4 regions of the Streptomyces cyclosori genome follow, and region 4 is predicted to be linked to each of the others. Evidence: riboswitches for the same ligand, from Rfam matches in the RefSeq annotation. Region 4 holds a riboswitch; each other region holds the start of a gene.
What was found. A riboswitch is a leader RNA that binds a small molecule or an ion and turns the genes downstream of it on or off. The one in region 4 is predicted to bind cyclic di-AMP.

Region 1: linked by a shared signal. The riboswitch ahead of AB5J87_RS05980 (peptidoglycan DD-metalloendopeptidase family protein) and the one ahead of AB5J87_RS08790 (M23 family metallopeptidase) in region 4 are both predicted to bind cyclic di-AMP.
Region 2: linked by a shared signal. The riboswitch ahead of AB5J87_RS16650 (M23 family metallopeptidase) and the one ahead of AB5J87_RS08790 (M23 family metallopeptidase) in region 4 are both predicted to bind cyclic di-AMP.
Region 3: linked by a shared signal. The riboswitch ahead of AB5J87_RS21045 (transglycosylase family protein) and the one ahead of AB5J87_RS08790 (M23 family metallopeptidase) in region 4 are both predicted to bind cyclic di-AMP.

What each region holds. Positions count from the first base shown of each region.
Region 1 covers NZ_CP163520.1:1,334,411-1,339,595, reverse strand. The annotation lists gene AB5J87_RS05995 (DUF6126 family protein) at 1-125, shown strand, start outside; gene AB5J87_RS05990 (tyrosine-protein phosphatase) at 154-999, opposite strand; gene AB5J87_RS05985 (alpha-galactosidase) at 1,173-3,278, shown strand; cyclic di-AMP (ydaO/yuaA leader) riboswitch at 3,722-3,885, shown strand; gene AB5J87_RS05980 (peptidoglycan DD-metalloendopeptidase family protein) at 3,890-4,786, shown strand; gene AB5J87_RS05975 (SGNH/GDSL hydrolase family protein) at 4,918-5,185, shown strand, end outside.
Region 2 covers NZ_CP163520.1:3,761,488-3,766,672, reverse strand. The annotation lists gene AB5J87_RS16670 (helix-turn-helix domain-containing protein) at 133-1,005, shown strand; tRNA gene AB5J87_RS16665 (tRNA-Met) at 1,083-1,156, shown strand; gene AB5J87_RS16660 (hypothetical protein) at 1,300-1,581, shown strand; gene AB5J87_RS16655 (PP2C family protein-serine/threonine phosphatase) at 1,732-2,826, shown strand; cyclic di-AMP (ydaO/yuaA leader) riboswitch at 3,066-3,213, shown strand; gene AB5J87_RS16650 (M23 family metallopeptidase) at 3,276-4,301, shown strand; gene AB5J87_RS16645 (aldo/keto reductase) at 4,389-5,185, shown strand, end outside.
Region 3 covers NZ_CP163520.1:4,734,177-4,739,361, reverse strand. The annotation lists gene eno (phosphopyruvate hydratase) at 1-1,020, opposite strand, end outside; gene AB5J87_RS21045 (transglycosylase family protein) at 1,346-2,023, opposite strand; cyclic di-AMP (ydaO/yuaA leader) riboswitch at 2,026-2,225, opposite strand; gene AB5J87_RS21040 (transglycosylase family protein) at 2,485-3,465, opposite strand; gene AB5J87_RS21035 (cytochrome P450) at 3,586-4,860, opposite strand; gene AB5J87_RS21030 (nucleoside triphosphate pyrophosphohydrolase) at 4,864-5,185, opposite strand, start outside.
Region 4 covers NZ_CP163520.1:1,987,565-1,992,749, forward strand. The annotation lists gene AB5J87_RS08785 (GntR family transcriptional regulator) at 1-568, opposite strand, end outside; gene AB5J87_RS08790 (M23 family metallopeptidase) at 771-1,544, opposite strand; cyclic di-AMP (ydaO/yuaA leader) riboswitch at 1,558-1,718, opposite strand; gene AB5J87_RS08795 (M16 family metallopeptidase) at 1,933-3,321, opposite strand; gene AB5J87_RS08800 (M16 family metallopeptidase) at 3,318-4,670, opposite strand; gene AB5J87_RS08805 (DNA topoisomerase (ATP-hydrolyzing) subunit A) at 4,850-5,185, shown strand, end outside.

The sequences.
Region 1 (5,185 bases), 650 kb from region 4:
CCTCCGGAGCGAGCACCCAGGAGACGAAGTTCCCCCGGGGCCTGGTGGTCCGGCTCTTCGCCTATCTGATCGCGGGCCACATCTTCGCGGCCTTCCTCTATCTCCTGTTCACCGTCGGCAAGTGAGCGCCCCCGGGGCGCTGCCGCACGGGCTCTAGACCGCGTCCTCGACGAGGCGGTCGCGCAGCCGCTCGCGGGTCTCGGGGGAGAGCCCGAGCCCCTCGGCGAGATAGCGGTCGGTGGTGCCCCAGGTCTCCTCGATCGTGTCGAAGGCGGCGCGCAGATACTCGGCGCGGGCGTCGAAGAGGGGGTTGAGCAGCTCCACCACCTCGGCGCTCAGCCCGGCCGGGGAGCTGTCGCTGCGGTGCATCTTGTAGCGGCGGTGCGGGTCGTTGGACTTGAGGTAGTCCGCCTCGATGGCGTCCCGCTCGACGCCCACCGCGAGCAGCGAGACCGCGATGGAGAGCCCGGCGCGGTCCTTGCCGGCCGCGCAGTGCATCAGCGCCGGGACGCTGTCCTCGGCGAGCGCGTGCAGCACCCGGCTGTGCTCGGCGGTGCGCTGCCGGATGATCGTGCGGTACGAGTCGGCCATCCGGTCGGCGCCGCGGCTGCCGGAGAGGACCGACCGCAGCTGGTCGAGGTCGCCGTCGCGGACCATCTTCCAGAACTCCGCCCCGTCGGCGGGGTCGGTCAGCGGTATGTTCACGTTGCGCACGCCCGGCAGCTCGACGTCGGGGCCTTCCAGGCGCTGGTCGGCCGCGTTGCGGAAGTCGAAGACGGTGTGCAGGCCGAGGCCGGCGAGGAAGGCCGCGTCCGCCGCCGTCGCGTGCGCCAGGTGACCGCTGCGGAAGAGTCGGCCGTGCCGCACCTGGCGGCCGTCGACGGTCGGGAGTCCGCCCACATCACGGAAGTTGCGCACCCCGGAGAGCTCGGGTTCGGTCGAATCGGTCGAAGGGGCCTGCGGAGTCTGCTGGGTCACGGGGGCTCCTGATGTGGTCATAGACGCTCGCGCTGGATCATCCCGACGATACGACATGGATTCCCGGGGCAATCATCTCGGCGGACCGGCGGGAAAGCGACCCCCGCGCACCCGTTGCCCCGGCTGGCCCCGGCCCCCGATCCTGTCTCTGGTGTTCGTGCCTGTTCGTATGTGCGCGGAATTGAGGGATCGCGATGATCGAAACCGGTGGCGGGGGAGGGCTCTGGCTCCTCACGGGCCGCACCAGTGGTTATGCCCTGCACCTCACGGACCGTGCGGAACTGCTGCACCTGCACTGGGGCCCCCGGCTGACGCTCGCGGACGCCGAGGAACTGGCCGCCGAGCCGCAGCGGCCCCCCTGGCCCTTCGAGTCACCACTGGATGGCCGGGAGGAGTACGTGGTGGAGGGCGGCCCCCGGTTCGTGCGCCCGGCGCTCTCCGTGCGGACCCCGGACGTACGGGGGACGCAGTGGCGCTTCGAGGGCGTGCGGGTGGACGCGGACGCCGACGAACTGCGCCTGCGCTTCACCGACCCCGTGCACCGGCTCGGGATCACCCTGCACTACCGGATGCGCGACGACAGCGATGTGGTCGAGCGCTGGACCACCCTGCGCCACGAGGGCGCGCCCGGCGACCCGCACGTGGAGGTGCTGCGCGCCGACGCCGCCGTCTGGACCCTGCCCGCGCGGGACGGCTGGCGCCTCGGCCAGCTGCACGGCCGCTGGGCCGCCGAATCCCGGCTCGTGCGCTCCCCGCTCACCCCCGGCGACAAGGTCCTCGGCAGCCGCCGGGGCCACACCGGCCACCAGCACCTGCCGTGGGTGGCCCTGGACGCCGAGGGCGCCGCCACCGAGGAGAGCGGCGAGGTGTACGGCTGCGCCCTCGGCTGGTCCGGGTCCTGGCGCATCGCCGTACAGCACCTGCCGGACGGCGGGGTGCAGATCGGCGGGGGCGCCGGGTACGACGACTCCGGGCTGCTGTCGCTGGCGCCCGGCGAGTCGTACACCAGCCCCGTCTTCGCCGGGCTGTGGAGCGCCGGCGGCTTCGGCGGCGCCAGCCGGGAGTGGCACGCCTGGCAGCTGGCCCGGGTCGTCCCGGACGCCGGGCGCACCCGGCCGGTGCTCTTCAACTCCTGGGAGGCGACCGGGTTCGACATCGGCGAGCCGCAGCAGCGCGCGCTCGCGCGGCGGGCCGCCGCGCTGGGCGTGGAGCTCTTCGTCGTCGACGACGGCTGGTTCGGCGCCCGCACCCACGACGGGGCCGGACTCGGCGACTGGACGCCCAACCCGGACCGCTTCCCCGGCGGTCTGGGGCCGCTCGCCGACGAAGTGCACGCGCTGGGCATGGAGTTCGGGATCTGGGTGGAGCCGGAGATGGTCAACCCGGACAGCGCCCTGTACCGGGCCCACCCGGAGTGGGTGCAGCACCACCCCGGGCGCGCCCGGACCGAGTTCCGCAACCAGCTGGTGCTCAACCTGGCCCGCCCGGACGTGCGGGAACACCTCTGGGAGCAGCTGGACGGCCTGCTGTCGGGCGCGCCCGTCGACTATGTGAAGTGGGACTTCAACCGCTGCTTCACGGACGCGGGCTGGCCCGGCGAGGCGTATCCGGCGCGGCTGTGGACCGCGCACGTGCACGGGCTGTACGGCCTGCTGGACCGGCTGCGGGCGGCCCACCCCCGGGTCGCCTTCGAGTCCTGCTCGGGCGGCGGCGGCCGGATCGACCTGGGGATCCTCTCCCGTACGGACCAGGTGTGGACCTCCGACAACACCGACCCGCTGGACCGGCTCGCCATCCAGCACGGCTTCAGCCAGCTGCACCCGGCCCGGGTGATGGCCGCCTGGGTCACCGACAGCCCCAACACCCAGCTCAACGGCCGCCGCAGCAGTCTGCGGTTCCGGTTCGTCAGCGCGATGGCCGGGGTGCTGGGCATCGGCGGCGACCTCACCCGCTGGAGCGAGGCCGAACTCGCCGAGGCGCGCGACTGGGTGGCGCTGTACAAGGAGATCCGCGAGGTGGTGCAGCTCGGTGCCCAGTACCGGCTGCGCGCGCCGAGCGGCGGGCTGAGCGCCGTCCAGTACGTGCGGGGCGGGGAATCCGTCGTCCTCGCGCACCTCCAGGCCCAGCACCACGGGGAGCGGCCCCCGCCCGTACGGCTGCGCGGTCTGGATCCGGCGGCGGCCTACCGCTGCGAGGAGACCGGGGCCGTGCACGGGGGAGCGGTATTGCTGCACCGGGGCCTGGAGACGGGGCTGCGGGGCGATCTCGACGCGGCGGTGTTCCGGTTCCGGCGGGTGTGAGCGGATCAAGGAAAGCGAATTCAAGATCCGAATGCGGTGGAGATCCGCGGCGACCGCCTCGGGTGATTTCCCCGGGTGTTTTCCCGGAGCGAGATGCTCGCCAAAACTGGACAGAACGGGGCGTTGGTGTGCATGGCGGATGAATCAGGGTGGAACTTTCGCCCGGATTGGGCGATTTGACAAAACCTGTCCATCTCCCCGGCGGGACGGGGAGGTTGCCCGTGAGCAGCGTCATATCCGTGACGTTCCGTGGTGGCGGCCCCGAATGAATTCCCCCGTCCGGCCGGGCCTGTTGAGAGTTCCGGTCGACGCAGGGTGACCGCAATTCCCCGGTCAATTACGGGCCGGGAATGCGGACGGCGAATGGGCACTTGTCGCGGCCCGCCGTACTCGCTTACGGTCACCGCAATCCGGGTGGACCGCCGAATCCTGCCACCGTCCGGAATCCGCACTCATCCACGCCCGGCAGGAGCGGGGGACCCAGGTAGTCGCCGTACCGGAATTCCGGCACGGCTCGGGGTGAAGCCGGAGCGCCGCACTCGGTGCCGAGGCCGGGCATCTCCCGCCCGAACCCGACAGCTCACCTCGCAGGCGCCGGAGAGGAATCCGCCATGCCCGCGAAGGGTAAGCACCGCCGTCCCAAGTCCAGCCCCGTCACCCGGGGCATGGTCGCCGCCGGCACCGGCGGCGCCGCACTCGCCATCCCGCTGCTCGGTGCCACCGGCGCGCACGCCGCCGCCAAGCCGGCCGCCCCCGTCGCCGCGCCGCAGACCGTCCGCGCCGCCGCTCCGGCCGCGGCCCAGCAGGCCGCCCCCGCCACGTACGAGGTGAAGTCCGGCGACTGCCTCTCCCGGATCGCCGAGGACCACCGGCTCGGCGACTGGCACCGGCTCTACCGGGACAACCGTGACGTCGTCGGCGCCGACCCGTCGCTGATCCGGCCGGGCATGAAGCTGACCCTCGGCGCCAAGCCCCGGGCCGCCGCCCCGCAGGACACCGCGCGCACGTCCGCCGAGCGGGCCCCGGCCACGGACCCGTCCGCCTCCGGGGCGGCCCCGGCCGAGGCCGCGACCACGGCCACCACCGGCCAGGGCACCGCCTCCGGCTTCCGCGCCCCGCTCGACAGCGTCAGCATCGGCACCCCCTACCGCATGGCCGGGTCGATGTGGTCCAGCGGCTACCACACCGGCGTGGACTTCGCGGCGGAGACCGGCACCCCGGTGAAGGCCGTCGGCGCGGGCACGGTCGTCTCGGCGGGCTGGGGCGGCGCGTACGGCAACCAGGTCGTCGTCCGGCACGCCGACGGCATGTACTCCCAGTACGCCCACCTCTCCCAGCTCGCGGTGGCCGAGGGGCAGAGCGTCACCGAGGGGCAGCAGCTCGGGCTCTCCGGCGCGACCGGCAACGTGACCGGCCCGCACCTCCACTTCGAGATCCGCACGACCCCCGACTACGGCTCGGACGTGGACCCGCTGGCCTACCTCCGCCAGCAGGGCGCCAGCCTCTGACACCCCGTCATCAAGTGCGCTCCCGGTCCGTATTCCCGTCGGCGAAAACTGACCGGGTGGCCTATATCACCCCTCGTCAACCCCTCCTTACGGTCGCGTAGGTCACATCCGTAAGGGAAAGATATGGTCTCGTGGCAGACGATTCGAGATCATTCAGCAGCGGTACGTTCGGGTCGTACACGGCGATCGGCGACAGCTTCACGGAAGGCGTCGGCGACCCCGGCCCGGACGGGGCGTTCGTCGGGTGGGCGGACAGGTTCGCCGTGCTACTGGCAGACCAGCGACCGGAGGGGGCCTTTCGCTACGCCAATCTCGCGGTCCGCGGCAGGCTCCTCGACCAGATCGTCGAGGAGCAGGTGCCGCGGGCCAAGGAGCTCGCGCCCGACCTGGTGAGCTTCT
Region 2 (5,185 bases), 1.8 Mb from region 4:
ATGATCCAGCCATCAACATTCGGCCCCCGTTCCCGCGAAACCCTGTTCCGCGGGCGGGGACCCCGGCAGAAAGCAGCCCGGCCGACGAGAGTTCCCCCCCCCCCACCGCCAGCCGTTCGTCCCCGTCCCCCCGTGAACGAAGGTCCCGTCTTGCCGCTCGCCGCCCGCGACCGCATGTCGCTGAAGACCCTCCTGCAGGAGCGTCGCGCCGCCATCCACCCGGAGTCCGCGGGCTTCCCGCCGCGGCAGGCGGGGCCGGGGCGGCGGGTCGCCGGGCTCAGCCAGGAGCAGATGGACCTGCTGCTCGAACGCACCCCGGGCACCTACAACCGGTTCGAGAACGGGCAGCTCAACGCCACCGCCGAATTCCTGACCAATGTGGCGCGGGTGCTCCGGCTCAACGAGCAGGAGTGGGCGTTCCTGTGGCGGCTGACCCGCCGCGAGTACCCGCCGTACACCCTGCACCGCGACTCGGGCATGTCGGTGCCGGGCGTCTGGCAGCGGGTCGTGGAGCAGATCGACGGCGCGATGGCCTACATCACCGACGCCGCCTGGAACCTGCTCGCCCACAACAGGGAGTTCGCCGCGCTCTTCCCGTGCGGCGAGGTGCCGGCCAACACCCTGCGGTGGATGACCCTGGACCCGCAGGCGCGCGAGGACACCCTCACCGACTGGGAGAACCGCTGGGCGCCGATGGTGCTGCCGCAGCTGCGGCACGGGGTGGAAATGCGGCCCAACGACGTCGAGTTGAGACGGCTGGAGGAGGAGATCCAAGCCGATCCGGTCGCCGGTCCGCTCTACCGGGAGACGGGCGCGACGCCGGTTCCCTTCCCGGACGGCTCCGAGCGGCCCATCCGGCACGCGCTGTACGGCCCGGGCTGGGTCACCACCTGCGTGGCCGAGCCGGTCACCTCGCCGGGAGCCCGGATGATGCTGCTCCTCTACACCCCGGGCGCCTCGCTGGTCAGCCGCAATCCGGTGCTCAGCTCCCCGCTGACCAGCTGAGTCACGGGACGGACGGGGTCCCGGGCGCCGGTTGGTACGGAGCACGGCTCCGGATGGCGTAGAGTTGTGTTTACCGACGCGGGGTGGAGCAGCTCGGTAGCTCGCTGGGCTCATAACCCAGAGGTCGCAGGTTCAAATCCTGTCCCCGCTACTGAAGTCCCAGGGCCCGGCACATGAAAATGTGCCGGGCCCTGGGCGTTTTCCGGGTGCGCGGGGGCCCCGGGGCCTTCCGGGTGTACGCGGAGCGGCGGCGGGCGTACCGGAAGGTGTACGTCCAGTAGTCTCTCGCGCACCATGCGTGAGCGTACGGCGGGGTTCCTGGCGGCGATGGCGCGGCGGAAGGTGCCCGCCGTGCCGCTCTTCCTGGCCCTGTGCGCGCTTCTGATCGCCCTCAGCCTGCCGCTGTCACCGCTCGTCCCCGCGATGCCCGCCCCCGGGCACGCCAAGGGCGGGGTGCCGTCGGTGCACGGCGACCCGGCGGCCCGGCGGCACGCCCGGGGCACCTGCGTACGGGGACGGGCCGGGCCGCGCCGGTGCCGGGCGCGGCTGATCGCCACCGGGGCGGACCGGCGCTGACCCGGTTGGCCGAGGCGGGCTCGCCGTGCGACCCGGTCCCCGGGAGCCTGGTCAGGGGCGACGTCGGCGGCCCGGCGGACGGGCAGGAGACCACAGGTGCGGCAGTTCGGAGACGGCGGTGGCCGGGAGGGCGCCCGGTGCCGGGCGCTGATGCGGGTGCTGCCCTGGCTGCTCCTGGCCTCCGGGCTCGTCCTCGACCTGGCCACCCCGCCCGATCTCACCGGGGCCGCGCTCTTCGCGGCGGCGCCGATGATCGCCGCCCCGTTCTGCGGCCGGCGCGGCACGGCCCTGGCGGGGGCCGGGGCGGTGGCGGCGGTGCTGATCGCCGAGCGCTACCACGACATCCCGAGCACCGGTGAGGCCGTCAGCGAGCTGTTCACCGTCTTCACGGTCGCCGTGCTCGCCCTCTTCACCCACCGCATCCTGCGCCGCAGCGGCGAGCGGCTGGCCTCCGCGCGGGTCATCGCGGAGACCGCCCAGCGTGCGGTGCTGCCCACCCCCGCCGACCGCATCGGCGGCCTCCAGGTGGCCGCGCGGTACGAGGCGGCGCAGGCGGACGCGTTCATCGGCGGGGACCTGTTCGCCGTCCAGGACACGCCGTACGGGGTGCGGCTGGTCGTGGGGGACGTGCGGGGCAAGGGGCTTGAGGCGGTCGAGGCGGTGGCCGTGGTCATCGGGGCGTTCCGGGAGGCCGCCGAGCAGGAGACGACCCTGGAGGCGGTGGCCGGGCGGCTGGAGCGGGCGCTGGCGCGGGAGGGCGCCCGGCGCAGCGGCCTGGACGCGGTGGAGGGGTTCACCACCGCCGTGCTCGCCGAGGTCCCGCGCGGCGCCGCCACCGTACGGCTGGTGAACCGGGGCCACCCCGAACCGCTGATGCTGCACGCCGACGGGGTGCTGGACGCGCTGGTCCCGGCCGATCCCGCGCTGCCGCTGGGGATGGCGGAGCTGGGGGTGTGGCCGGACCGGGCGCAGACGTACCCCTTCCCGGCCGGGGCGACCCTGCTCTTCTACACGGACGGGCTGTCGGAGGCGCGTTCCGTCGAGCCGCCCGGGGTCTTCTACGACCCGTACGAGCGGCTGCGCGGCCGGATCTTCGCCGGTCCCGACGGGGTGCTCCAGGCGCTCGTCGACGACGTCCGGCGGCATACGGGCGGGGGCGCCAGCGACGACATGGCGCTGCTCGCGGTCGGCCGGCCGGGGGTGGGGCAGCCGGAGCGGCGGCGGACGATGCCCGTGGTGCCGTGACGGACCCGCCGTGACGGACCCGCCGTGACGGACCCGCCGTGTCCGTGGTGCCGTGCCCGTGGCGCCGGGCGAACCCGTCATGACGGACCGTAGTCGAACGGCGCCCCTGCGCATAACAATTGACACACCGTCAGCAGTTGTCCCCAACGATCACCGGGAACGGCTTGGAATCCGGTCCGCCTGTCTATTAACGTTCGATAACGCAGCGCGGTCGTCCCAGCCGTCGCAGAAGGCGGCACCGTGCGCGTGCGCCGAATCCCGCAAGGGAACCGGGGAACCACCAACTTGGGGTGAATCGGACACGTCCGCGTCCGCGCGGAACGCCCGTAGGAGACCTTCCTGCTCCGAACCCGTCAGCTAACCCGGTAGGCGAGAAGGAAGGAAAGGAGTGCGCCTCCGTGGCGTCCAACGAGCCTGCCCTCGGCACCCAGCCGCTTCCCCCCGTCTCCCTGTACGGGACCGCGCCCAGTGACACCGAGGTGTGGGAGGAGTGGAACCCCACCGAGGAGTCGGTCGCCGTCCGGGGCCGGCACCGCGTCGCCAAGCAGCGCGGCGGACTCGCCCGCAGCTCCACCGTCCTCGGCGTCGGCGTCATCGCGGCCGTCGGCGCGGGCGGCATGGCCAGCGCCCAGACCAAGCCCCCGGTCTCCATATCCCTGCCCGACTCCGTCGCGGACAACCTCCCCGACGTGAAGTCCCTGCCGGGCGTGGGCACCCTGATCGCCGACCTGGCCGGGGACGACGAGCGCGACGACACCCCGGCCGACCGGGCCGACCGGGCCGTGGCCGCCGCCCCGCTCACCATGGCCGGGGTCTTTGGCGCCGACGCCGAGAAGGGCGCCACCGGCGCGGGCGAGGCCCTGCGCGCCCGCATCCTCCAGCAGGCCGAGCACCAGCAGGCGGACGCCGAGGCGGAGGCGCGGGCCGTCGCCCAGAAGGCCGCGGCCGAGTCCGCGGCGCGCGAGGCGAAGGCCGCTTCGAGCGCCGCCGAGCAGAAGGCGGCGGCCGAGAAGAAGGCCGCCGAGGAGGCTGCCGCCAAGAAGGCGGAGGAGGCGCGGCTGGCCGAGCTGGCCAAGAGCTTCTCGCTGCCGGTCGGCTCGTACACGATCACCTCCACGTTCGGCGAGGCCGGCTCGATGTGGTCCTCCGGCCACCACACCGGCCTCGACTTCGCCGCCCCGACCGGCACCCCGCTCAAGGCGATCCACGGCGGCACGGTCAAGTCGGCCGGCTGGTCCGGCTCGTACGGCTACCGCACGGTGATCGAGCTGTCGGACGGCACCGAGCTCTGGTACTGCCACCAGTCCTCGATCGCGGTCAGCGCGGGCCAGCAGGTCTCCACCGGCGACACCATCGGCCGCGTCGGCGCCACCGGCAACGTGACCGGCCCGCATCTGCACCTGGAGGTGCACACCCCGGGCGGCACGGGCATCGACCCGATGGGCTGGCTGCGGTCCAAGGGGCTCAACCCGTAACAACGCGGCCCCTTCCGTCGCCGAGGCCGTCCGCGACGGGCTTCGGGTGCCCGGAATACCCGTGCCCCGCAGGCCCGTTGCCCCCCTATGACCTCACTGCGCCCGCTCGGTGCCTCCGATCTGTCCGTCTTCCCGCTCGCCCTCGGCGGCAACGTCTTCGGCTGGTCCGCCGACGAGACCGCCTCCTTCGCCGTCCTCGACGCCTACACCGCCGCGGGCGGCAACTTCGTGGACACCGCCGACACCTACTCGTCCTGGTTCCCGGGCAACGAGGGCGGTGAGTCCGAGACGATCATCGGCAAGTGGCTGGCGGCGCGCGGCAACCGCGAGGACGTCGTCGTCGCCACCAAGGTCGGCGCCCACCCCAAGTTCAAGGGGCTCGCCGCGCCGACCGTCAAGGCGGCCGCCGAGGAGTCGCTGCGCCGCCTGGGCACCGACTACATCGACCTGTACTACACGCACTTCGACGACGAGTCCGTCCCCGTCGAGGAGATCGTCACCACCCTCGACCAGCTCGTACGGGAGGGCAAGGTGCGGGCGGTCGCCGCCTCCAACATCTCCCCCGAGCGGCTCCAGGACTCGCTGGACTTCGCCGACCGCGAGGGCCTCGCCAAGTACGTGGCGCTCCAGCCGCGCTACAACCTGGTCTCGCGCGGCAGCTACGAGGGCCGCCTCCAGGACACCGCCGCCCGCTCGGGCCTGGCCGCCGTCCCCTACCCGGCGCTCGCCTCCGGTTTCCTGACCGGCAAGTACCGGCCGGGCGCGAGCGTCGCCAGCGTCCGGGCCGAGGGCGCGGGCCAGCACCTGGCCACCGAGCGCGGCCAGAAGGTGCTGGCGGCGCTCGACCGGATCGCGCGCGAGCGCGACGCCGAGATCGCCACGGT
Region 3 (5,185 bases), 2.7 Mb from region 4:
CTGGTTGACCTTGACGAGCAGGGCGTTGGCGGAGCCCTCCTCGATGCCGCGGGCCAGGCGCTCCGGGTTGGTGACGAAGAGGTCGTCGCCGACGATCTGGACCTTGGAGCCCAGGCGCGCGGTGATGGTGTTCCAGCCGGCCCAGTCGTCCTCGTACAGCGGGTCCTCGATGGAGACCAGCGGGTACGCGGAGACGAGCTCCTCGTAGTACTCGGTCATCTCGGCGGCCGAGCGGGACTTGCCCTCGAACTCGTACTTGCCGTCCTTGTAGAACTCGGACGCGGCGACGTCGAGCGCCAGGGCGATGTCCTTGCCCGGGGCGTAGCCGGCCTCCTTGATGGCCTCCAGGATGAGGTCCAGGGCGGCGCGGTTGGACTCCAGGTTCGGGGCGAAGCCGCCCTCGTCGCCCAGGCCGGTGGAGAGGCCCTTGTTCTTCAGGACCTTCTTCAGCGTGTGGTAGACCTCGGCGCCCCAGCGCAGGGCCTCGGAGAAGGACTCCGCGCCGATCGGGGCGATCATGAACTCCTGGATGTCCACGTTGGAGTCGGCGTGCGACCCACCGTTGAGGATGTTCATCATCGGGACGGGCAGGAGGTGCGCGTTCGGGCCGCCCAGGTAGCGGAACAGCGGCAGGTCGCTGGCCTCGGAGGCGGCGTGCGCCACGGCGAGGGAGACGCCGAGGATGGCGTTGGCGCCGAGCGAGCCCTTGTTGTCCGTGGCGTCCAGGTCGAACATCGCCTGGTCGATCAGGCGCTGCTCGGTGGCGTCGTAGCCGACGAGCTCCGGGCCGATCTGCTCGATCACGGCGAGGACGGCCTTCTCGACGCCCTTGCCCTGGTAGCGGTTGGGGTCACCGTCACGCAGCTCGATGGCTTCGAAGGCACCGGTGGAGGCACCGGAGGGGACGGCGGCACGGCCGGTGCTGCCGTCGTCGAGGCCGACCTCGACCTCGACCGTGGGGTTGCCTCGGGAGTCCAGGATTTCCCGGGCTACGACGACGTCGATGGACGGCACGAGCATCTCCTTCTGGGATGTGATGCGAATACGCCGGGCCGCGTGGTCCGGCACCCCTGAGCCTAACCGCCTCCGGAGCATCGGCCAGCCGACCGACCGGCCCGTGGGACGAAACGGGGGGCAAAATGTTCCTGAACGAAACAAAGCACGGCCCTCCGGGTTCAGCTGTGGGCTGAGTGGATCTTGGCGTGCGCTTTCGTCCGCAGACCTGCGGGGCCCGAGCGCGCAGTTCCCCGCGCCCCCGACTGCCCGGGGTGCGGGGAACTGCGTGAGCGGGTCCGCGCGGTCCGCGGGCGCCACGCGGGCGTGGCACCCCGGACCGCGGGCGGACTCAGCTCAGGTGGAGCTTCTGGTCCACGTAGATCAGGTTCGCGTCCTTGACGACGTCCTTGTTCAGCTCGAACAGCTTCTGCCAGCCGCCCTTGACGCCGTGGGCCTGGGCGATGGAGCCCAGCGTGTCGCCGGCCTTCACCTTGTACTCGCCGTCGCCGGTCTTGACCGGGGCCGGGCGGGACTCGCCGCGGGAGGCCGGGGCGGACTCGCGCTGGGCCTTCGGGGCGGCCTTGGGCGCGGCCTTCTTCGGGGCGGCCTGCTTGGCGGACGAGCCGGAGGTGTCCACGTTCGCGGCCGAGCCGCCGGCGGTCAGGTTGCCCGCGCCGGCGCAGGACCAGGCGCCCGGGCCCTGCATGGCGAGCAGCTTCTCGGCGGTGGCGATCTGCTGGCCCTTGGTGGCCAGGTCGGCGCGGGAGGCGTACTGGGTGCCGCCCGCCGCGGCCCAGGAGGACTGCGAGAACTGGAGGCCGCCGTAGTAGCCGTTGCCGGTGTTGATGGACCAGTTGCCGCCGGACTCGCACTGGGCGACCGCGTCCCAGGTGGCGACGGAGGCGGCGGAGGCGTTGCCCGCGGCCATCAGCGGGGCGGCGACGGCGGCACCGGTGACACCGGCGAGCGTGGCGACGCGGACGGCCTTGGACGGGCGGCGGTGCTTGCCCTTGCCGGAAAGCAGCATGGAGTTCTCCTCACCGACGCCTGCGAGGTGAGCTGTCGGGTTCGGGCGAGTGAGTGGCCCGGCCGCGCCTCTCGGCACGTCTTCACCCCAAGCCGGTCCCGTCGGCCGTCTCGTACGTCCCGCCGCATGGCGTACGTCTCTCAACGGCCGGGCCCGGCACTTACCTTGGGTCCCCCGCTCCTGCCTACGGCGCGTCAAGCGTCGACTGTTCCCGGCGACCGGCGGCAGGATTCGGCGTTCCCGGTCGAAGGGGCCCGTGGTGACGAGCGCTCCGACCGTAAACACACCAACCCCTGATGTTCAAAGGGGCCCATCAAGGAAAAATCGCCCCCGCCCACCCCTCCGTATCCCCTGTTTCCGCAGGTCGGGGGCGTGTCGTACGGACCGGGCAGACGGGGCAGGCCAGTTGACGGAAAGAGACCCATGTCTCACTTGCGCAGAAGCGGACATAGGCCCCTGAACTACCCCTTGGGCGGGGCCGGGTTGTCCGTCTTTGCCAGGTTCAGATCAAGGCTCTGACCGGGCAGGATCAGATCGGGATCCGAGCCGATGGTCTTCTCGTTCGCCTTGTAGAGCGCCGACCAGCCGCCCTCGACCTTGTGCGAGCGCGAGATGTCCCACAGGTTGTCGCCGGGGCGGACGGTGTAGTCGCCCGGACCGCTCAGCACCTCGTCCGACTCGCGCGAGGCGGCGTCGCCCCGCGAGGGGTGCTGTCCGGCTTCACGACCGCTGTCCGTATTGCCGGAGTCGCCGGTCGCGCCTCCGGTGCCGCCGGCCGCGGGCGTGCCGCTCTCGGCCGGGTCGGGCGTGCCCCGGTGCTTGCCGCCGGTCCCGGTCCGCGGAGCCCCGTCCTTCGGCTTGGCCGGGGTCTTCGGCCCGGCCGGGGCGTCCTTGCCCGCGGAGGGCGCGGCCGGGGCCGTCGGCGGCTTGGAGGCGGCCGGGGCGGACCCGGCGGGCGCCTCGGTGTCCTTGGCGGGCGCCGAGGGGGTCGCGGAGGTGTCCGCCCCCTCGGAGGCCGTGGCGGCGGGCGAGGGCTGGGCGCCGGGGTCGACGGCGGGCGCGCCGCCGCCCCGGGTGAGCCCGGAGATCCCCGAGCAGCTGGTGAACGCCTGGGGGCCCTTCGCCGCGAGCACCTTCTCGGCGACGGCGATCTGCTGGGCGCGGCTGGCCAGGTCGGGGCGGGCGGCGTACGCCGTGCCGCCGTAGGTCTCCCAGGTCTCCTGGGAGAGCTGGAGGCCGCCGTAGAGGCCGTTGCCGAAGTCGGCGCTCCAGGAGCCGCCGCTCTCGCACTCGGCCACCCGGTCCCAGGTGGTCGCGGAGGCGGCGTTCGCGCCGCTCGCCGCGAAGAGCGGAAGGGCGAGGGCCGAGCCGGTCACCCCCGCCGCTACGACGAGTGCGGGAGCCTGGCGGGGTCGGCGGTGCCGTCCGTTCCCGGAGCGCATGCTGTGGCCTTCCGTGTGACTACGTCTGTGACTGCTGAGGCGGAGCCGTCGAGTCGAGGGGTGAACGTAGCCGTACTCGAACGCTTGTCACAAGTCGATGGACCCGCGATAACGCGAAAGTCACAGTTTTGACGTACCGTCAGTTACGGCGGGCGTGAACTCGACCGGAAGGGTGCGCAGTCCACGCATGATGAGCCCGCCGCGCCAGCGCAAATCAGCAGGATCCACCGCCAACCGCAGGTCAGGAAGGCGTCGCAGCAGGGTCGCCAGCGCCGTCCTGGCCTCCAGCCGGGCCAGGGGCGCGCCCAGGCAGTAGTGGATGCCGTGCCCGTAGCCCAGGTGCTGGTTGTCGCGGCGGCCGAGGTCGAGCACATCGGGGTCGGGGAAGCGGTCCGGGTCGCGGTCGGCGGAGGCGAGCACCACCAGCACCGGGTCGCCCGCGGCGATGTCCTGGCCGCCGATGCTCAGCGGCCGGGTGGCGAACCGCCAGGTGGCCAGCTCCACCGGGCCGTCGTAGCGCAGGAGTTCCTCCACCGCGGTGTCCAGGAGCTCCGTCTCCCCCGCCACGAGCGAGGCGGCCAGGCGCGCCCGCTGCTCCGGGTGGCGCAGCAGCGCGTACATCCCGTTGCCGATGAGGTTCACGGTCGTCTCGAAACCGGCGAACAGCAGGATGAAGGCCATCGCCGCCGCCTCGTTCTCGCTGAGGTGCTCGCCGTGGTCGCTGGCCCGGATCAGCCCCGAGATGAGGTCCTCGCCCGGCTCCTCCCGCTTGCGGTGGATGAGTTCGAGCAGATAGCCGCGCATCTTCTTCACCGACCGGGCGACCCCGCCGCGCGGGCCGCCGCCGTGCCGGATCATCATCCCGGCCCAGTCGCGGAAGTCGTCCTGGTCCTCGCGCGGGACGCCGAGCAGGTCGCAGATGGCGTAGATGGGCAGCGGGAAGGCGAACTCGTGGATGAGGTCGGCCTCGCCGCCCGCCGCGAACCGGTCGATCAGCGCGTCCGTCAACTCCTGCACCCGGGGCGCGAATTCGGCCACCGTACGGGGGGTGAACGCCTTGGTGACCAGCCGCCGCAGCCGGGTGTGGTCCGGCGGGTCGATGTTGAGCAGATGCGTCATCAGCTCGGCCTTGCGCTCGCCCGGGATGCCCGTCTTGCCCTTGGCGTGCGCGCGCTCGTCGTGGTGCGCCGGGTTCTTCGACAGCCGCTGGTCGGCGAGCGCCTGCCGGGCGTCGCCGTACCGCGTCACCAGCCACGCCTCCACGCCGCTGGGCAACGTGGTCCAGTGCACCGGCGAGTTCTCCCGCAGCCATCCGTACGCGGGGTACGGATCGGTGGCGAACTCCCAGGTGAACATGGCGGGAACCGGCCCGGAGGGCTCCATGGGGCAGGACATCGCTCAGCTCGTCCCCGCCGTGCGGGCCGCCTCCGCCGCGCGGATCGCGTCGCGGTAGGCGCGCGCCGCCGCCCGCAGGGCCGCCTCCGGGTCCACGCCCTCGGCCTCGGCGGCGACCGCCAGGGCGAGGAGGCGGTAGCCGGCGCCCTCCCCGGCGGGCAGCGGCACCGCCAGCTCCCCGATGCGGGCGCGGGAGGCGAGCTTGGCCGCCAGCGCCAGGGCGGGCTGGCCGAGCGGGACGCCGTCGGTCACCGACTCGCGCCGCTTCTCCGCCGCCTTCTGCCGCAGCCAGTGCTCCCTGACCTCCTCCGGCGTCTCGGCCCGC
Region 4 (5,185 bases):
ACCTTGCGCGCTCGGCGTCGCCGCGCGCCACCGCGTCCACGATCGCCCCGTGCTCCGCCCAGCACTCCCGGGGCAGCGCGGGCCGCTCCAGCACGTACATCCAGGCCACCTTGTGCCGCAGCTGGGTGAGCAGCGCGATCAGGCCGGCGCTGCCGGACGCCTGGGCCAGCGTCTCGTGGAACCAGCCGCCCAGCGCGCGCAGGTCCTCCCCCTGGGCCCGCCGCACCCGCTCCTGGCCCAGCCGCACCAGGCCGCGCAGCACCTTGAGATGGGCCTCGGTGCGCCGTCCGGCGGCCCGCGCGGCGGCCAGCGGCTCCAGCAGCACCCGCATTTCGAGCAGGTCGGCGGCCTCCTGCGCGCTGGGCTCGGCCACACAGGCCCCGGCATGGCGGCGGGTGGTCACGAACCCCTCGGACTCCAGGGTGCGCAGCGCCTCGCGGACCGGGACGCGCGAAACCCCGTAACGCCGGGCGAGTACTTCCTCGGTGAGCCTGCTGCCGCGTGCGAAGGTGCCCGCCACGATGTCGTCGCGGATTGCCGTGCAGACCGATTGCGCCGCGATGCGCATGACCGAACCTCCGCCTTGATCCCCGCGAAACGCGGTCGTCCGACGCCTGTTCGGCGACTCTATTCGAGCGCGTGTTAATTCCCGGTGACATGAGGTAATCGGGGGATATCTTCTGGCCACGGCCGGAGCCCCCGGCCGGGAAATCGGCCGGGGGCTCCGGTGGGTGTCGCGGGGCGGCGGGCAGGAGCCCGCCGAAAGGGCGTCAGACGTTGACGCCGTGCGCGCGCAGATACGCGATCGGGTCCATGTCCGAGCCGTACGACGGCGAGGTGCGGGCCTCGAAGTGCAGGTGCGGGCCGGTGGTGTTGCCGGTGTTGCCGGAGAGGCCGATCTGCTGGCCCGGCTCGACGTGCTGGCCGACGGCCACGAGGATGGACGACAGGTGGCCGTACTGGGTGTACGTGCCGTCGTTCATCCGGATCACGATGTTGTTGCCGTACGCGCCGCCCCAGCCCGCCTCGACGACGGTGCCCAGGCCGACCGAGTGCACCGAGGTGCCCTCGCCGGCGTGGAAGTCGATGCCGGTGTGGCTGCCGGAGGACCAGATCGAGCCGCCGGTCTTGTAGCCGGTGGAGACGTAGCTGCCGTCGATCGGGGCGACGAAGGTGTTGAGGCGCTTGCGCTCGGCCTCACGCGCGGCACGCTCGCGGGCGGCGCGCTCCTCCTTCGCCTTCGCCTCGGCCTTGCGCTTCGCCTCGGCGGCGGCGCGGGCCTTGTCGGCGGCCTGCTTCTGGGCGGCGGCCTGGGCGTCGATGCGGTCGGCGAGCGAGTCGCCGATCACGATGGCCTGGGTGATTCCGGTGTCCTCGACGGAGGCGGCGGCCGGGGCCGCGCTGGTCTCCGCGGCCAGGGCCGGTGAGGCGAGGGTGCCCACGACTCCGGCGGTGGCGAGAGTGGCGATGCCCGCTATGTTCGCGCTCTTGCGCGACACGGCGCTCGGACGGCGGTGCTTCCCGGTGGCACGGGTGAACGCCATGAAGTGGCGGTGTCCTTTCCTTCCATCTCGCCTACCGGGTTAGCTGACGGGTTCGGAGCTGGAAGGTCTCCTACGGGCCCCTCCGCGGGCGGAGGCGTCCGATTCACCCCAGGGACTGAGTGGGTCCCCGGCTCCCCTGGCTCGCGCCAGTTGGGGACTCGGCGATCACTGCCCGGTGCCGCGGCTGCGACGGATGGTGACGGACAGCGCGCCCGACGCTAATCGCCTGATCTTTCAATCGCCAAACAGACACCACTTTTTGTAGCGCACGCCACACGACAGACAGGCAACCTCTCCAATAAACCGGACATAAGGGAGGACCCCGACGGAATCGCTTCCTCCGGGGTCCTCACCCGCACCACGCGCGCGTGCGCGGCGATCCGCTCAATCAGCCCGCGACTACGGTCACTTCACCGATGCCGAGCGCCTTGACCGGCTCCTCGATCTGCGCCGCGTCGCCCACCAGAACCGTCACCAGACGGTCCACCGGGAAGGCGCTGACGACCGCCGCGGTGGCCTCCACGGTGCCCGTGTCGGCCAGCTGCGCGTACAGCCGCGCCTGGAAGTCGTCCGGCAGGTGCTGCTCGACCTGGTCGGCCAGCGTCCCCGCGACCGCCGCCGCCGTCTCGTACTTCAGCGGGGCCACGCCCACCAGGTTCTGCACGGCCGTCTCGCGCTCGGCGTCGGTCAGCCCCTCGGCGGCGAGCCTGCGCAGCACCGTCCACAGGTCGTCCAGCGCCGGACCGGTGTTGGGGGTGTCCACCGAGCCGCTGATGGCGAGCATGGCGGCACCGGTGCCCTCCGCGCCCGAACGCAGCACCTGGCCGTAGGCCCGCACGCCGTACGTGTAGCCCTTCTCCTCGCGCAGGACGCGGTCCAGGCGGGAGGTGAGCGTGCCGCCCAGGCAGTACGTCCCGAGGACCTGGGCGGGCCAGACGCGGTCGTGGCGGTCCGGGCCGACCCGGCCGATCAGCAGCTGCGTCTGGACGGCGCCCGGGCGGTCCACGATGACGACCCGGCCGGTGTCGTCGGCGGTCACCGGCGGCATCGGGCGCTCCTCGGCCGCGGTGCCCGTCCAGGCGCCCAGGGTGTCCGCCAGGATCGCGTCCAGGTCGGTGGCGCCCAGATCGCCCACGACGACCGCGGTGGCCGCCGCCGGGCGCACGTACGCCTCGTAGAAGGCCCGGACGGCAGAGGCGTCGATGCGGGTGACGGTCTCCTCGGTGCCCTGGCGCGGGCGCGACATGCGCGCGGTGGCCGGGAACAGCTCCCGGGAGAGCTGCTGGGCGGCGCGGCGCGCCGGGTTGGCCAGCTCGTGCGGGATCTCGTCGAGCCGGTTGCGCACCAGCCGGTCGACCTCGGCGTCGGCGAACGCGGGCGCGCGCAGCGCCTCGGCGAGCAGCCCGAGCGCCTTGGCGAGCCGGGAGACCGGCACCTCCAGGGAGACCCGCACGCCCGGGTGGTCCGCGTGCGCGTCCAGGGTGGCGCCGCAGCGCTCCAGGTCGGCGGCGAACTCCTCGGCGGAGCGCTTGTCGGTGCCCTCGGAGAGCGCGCGCGCCATGATGGTGGCGACGCCGTCCAGACCGGCCGGCTCGGCGTCCAGCGGGGCCGCGAGGAAGACCTCCACGGCCACGACCTGCTGGCCGGGACGGTCGCAGCGCAGCACCGTGAGCCCATTGGCGAGGGTCTCGCGGCCGGGGGCCGGGAACGCCCAGGGGCGCGCGGTGCCCGCGGTCGGCTGCGGGTGGAACTGCATGGTCACGCCGGTCTCGCTCACTGCTCTGCTCCCTCTGCGTCCGCGTCGGCCGCGGCCTCGTCCTCGGCGCCGGTCGGCTCGTAGACCAGCACCGCCCTGTTGTCCGGGCGCAGGGTGGCCCGGGCCGCGTCCCGCACCTCCTCGGCGGTGACGGCGAGGACCCGGTCCACGGCGGTCAGGGCCAGCTGCGGGTCGCCGAACAGCACCGCGTAACGGCACAGTTCGTCGGCGCGCCCGGCGACCGTGCCCAGCCGGTCCAGCCACTCGCGCTCCAGCTGGGCCTGGGCGCGCTCCATCTCCTCGGCCGTGGGGCCCTCTTCGGCGAAGCGGGCCAGCTCGTCGTCGACGGCGGCCTCGATGTCCGGGACGTCCACGCCGCCGGACGTCTTCACGTCCAGCCAGCCGAGCGAGGGGGCGCCGGCCAGGCGCAGCAGGCCGAAACCGGCCGCCACGGCGCTCTGGTCGCGCCGCACCAGGCGGTTGTGGAGCCGGGAGGACTCGCCGCCGCCGAGGACGGTGAGCGCCAGGTCGGCCGCGTCGCACTCGCGCGTGCCGTCGTGCGGCAGCCGGTAGGCGGCCATCAGGGCGCGCGCGGGGACGTCCTCGTGGACGACCTCGCGCAGCTGCTCGCCGATCACACCGGGCAGCGCGCCGTCGCGCGGCGGCTGCTTGCCGTCGTGCGAGGGGATCGAGCCGAAGTACTTCTCGATCCAGGCGAGCGTCTGCTCCGGGTCGATGTCGCCGACGACGGAGAGGACCGCGTTGTTCGGCGCGTAGTACGTGCGGAAGAAGTGCCGCGCGTCCTCCAGCGTCGCCGCGTCCAGGTCGGCCATGGAGCCGATCGGCGTGTGGTGGTACGGGTGGCCCTCGGGGTAGGCCAGGGCGGTCAGCTTCTCGAACGCCGTGCCGTACGGCACGTTGTCGTACCGCTGGCGGCGCTCGTTCTTGACGACGTCCCGCTGGTTCTCCATGGACTCCTCGTCCAGCGCGGAGAGCAGCGAGCCCATGCGGTCCGCCTCCAGCCACAGCGCGAGCTCCAGCTGGTGGGTGGGCATGGTCTCGAAGTAGTTGGTGCGCTCGAAGCTGGTGGTGCCGTTGAGCGAGCCGCCGGCCCCCTGCACCAGCTCGAAGTGGCCGTTTCCGTGCACCTGGTGCGAGCCCTGGAACATCAGGTGCTCGAAGAGGTGAGCCAGGCCGGTGCGGCCCTTGACCTCGTGGCGCGAGCCCACGTCGTACCAGAGGCAGACCGCGGCGACCGGGGTCAGGTGGTCCTCGGAGAGCACCACCCGCAGGCCATTGGCCAGCCGGTGCTCGGTCGCTGTCAGGCCGCCGGAGCCGGCCTGGGCGGTGGCCGTGTGACCCATGGGCATGTACGTCCCTTCGATCGCGGTGAAGAAGTCCTGCCACTGTATGCAAGCGCACCGACACCTGGCGAAGTTCCCGGGTCGCGGTCGGCGTTGTCAGCGGGACGGTCCACAATGGTCGGCGTCAGGAGCAGACCTTTTGGTGTCGCTGAGAAGAACTCGTTGGTGAAGGAGCCACAGCCGCGATGGCCCGCCGCAGCACGAAGACCCCGCCGCCGGACGATTTCGAGGAGAAGATCCTCGACATCGACGTCGTGGACGAAATGCAGGGCTCCTTCCTTGAGTACGCCTATTCGGTGATCTACTCGCGGGCCCTGCCGGACGCGCGCGACGGCATGAAGCCCGTCCACCGCCGCATCGTCTACCAGATGAACGAGATGGGCCTGCGCCCCGAGCGCGGCTATGTGAAGTGCGCCCGCGTGGTCGGCGAGGTGATGGGCAAGCTCCATCCGCACGGCGACGCGTCGATCTACGACGCGCTGGTGCGGATGGCCCAGCCCTTCTCCATGCGGCTGCCGCTG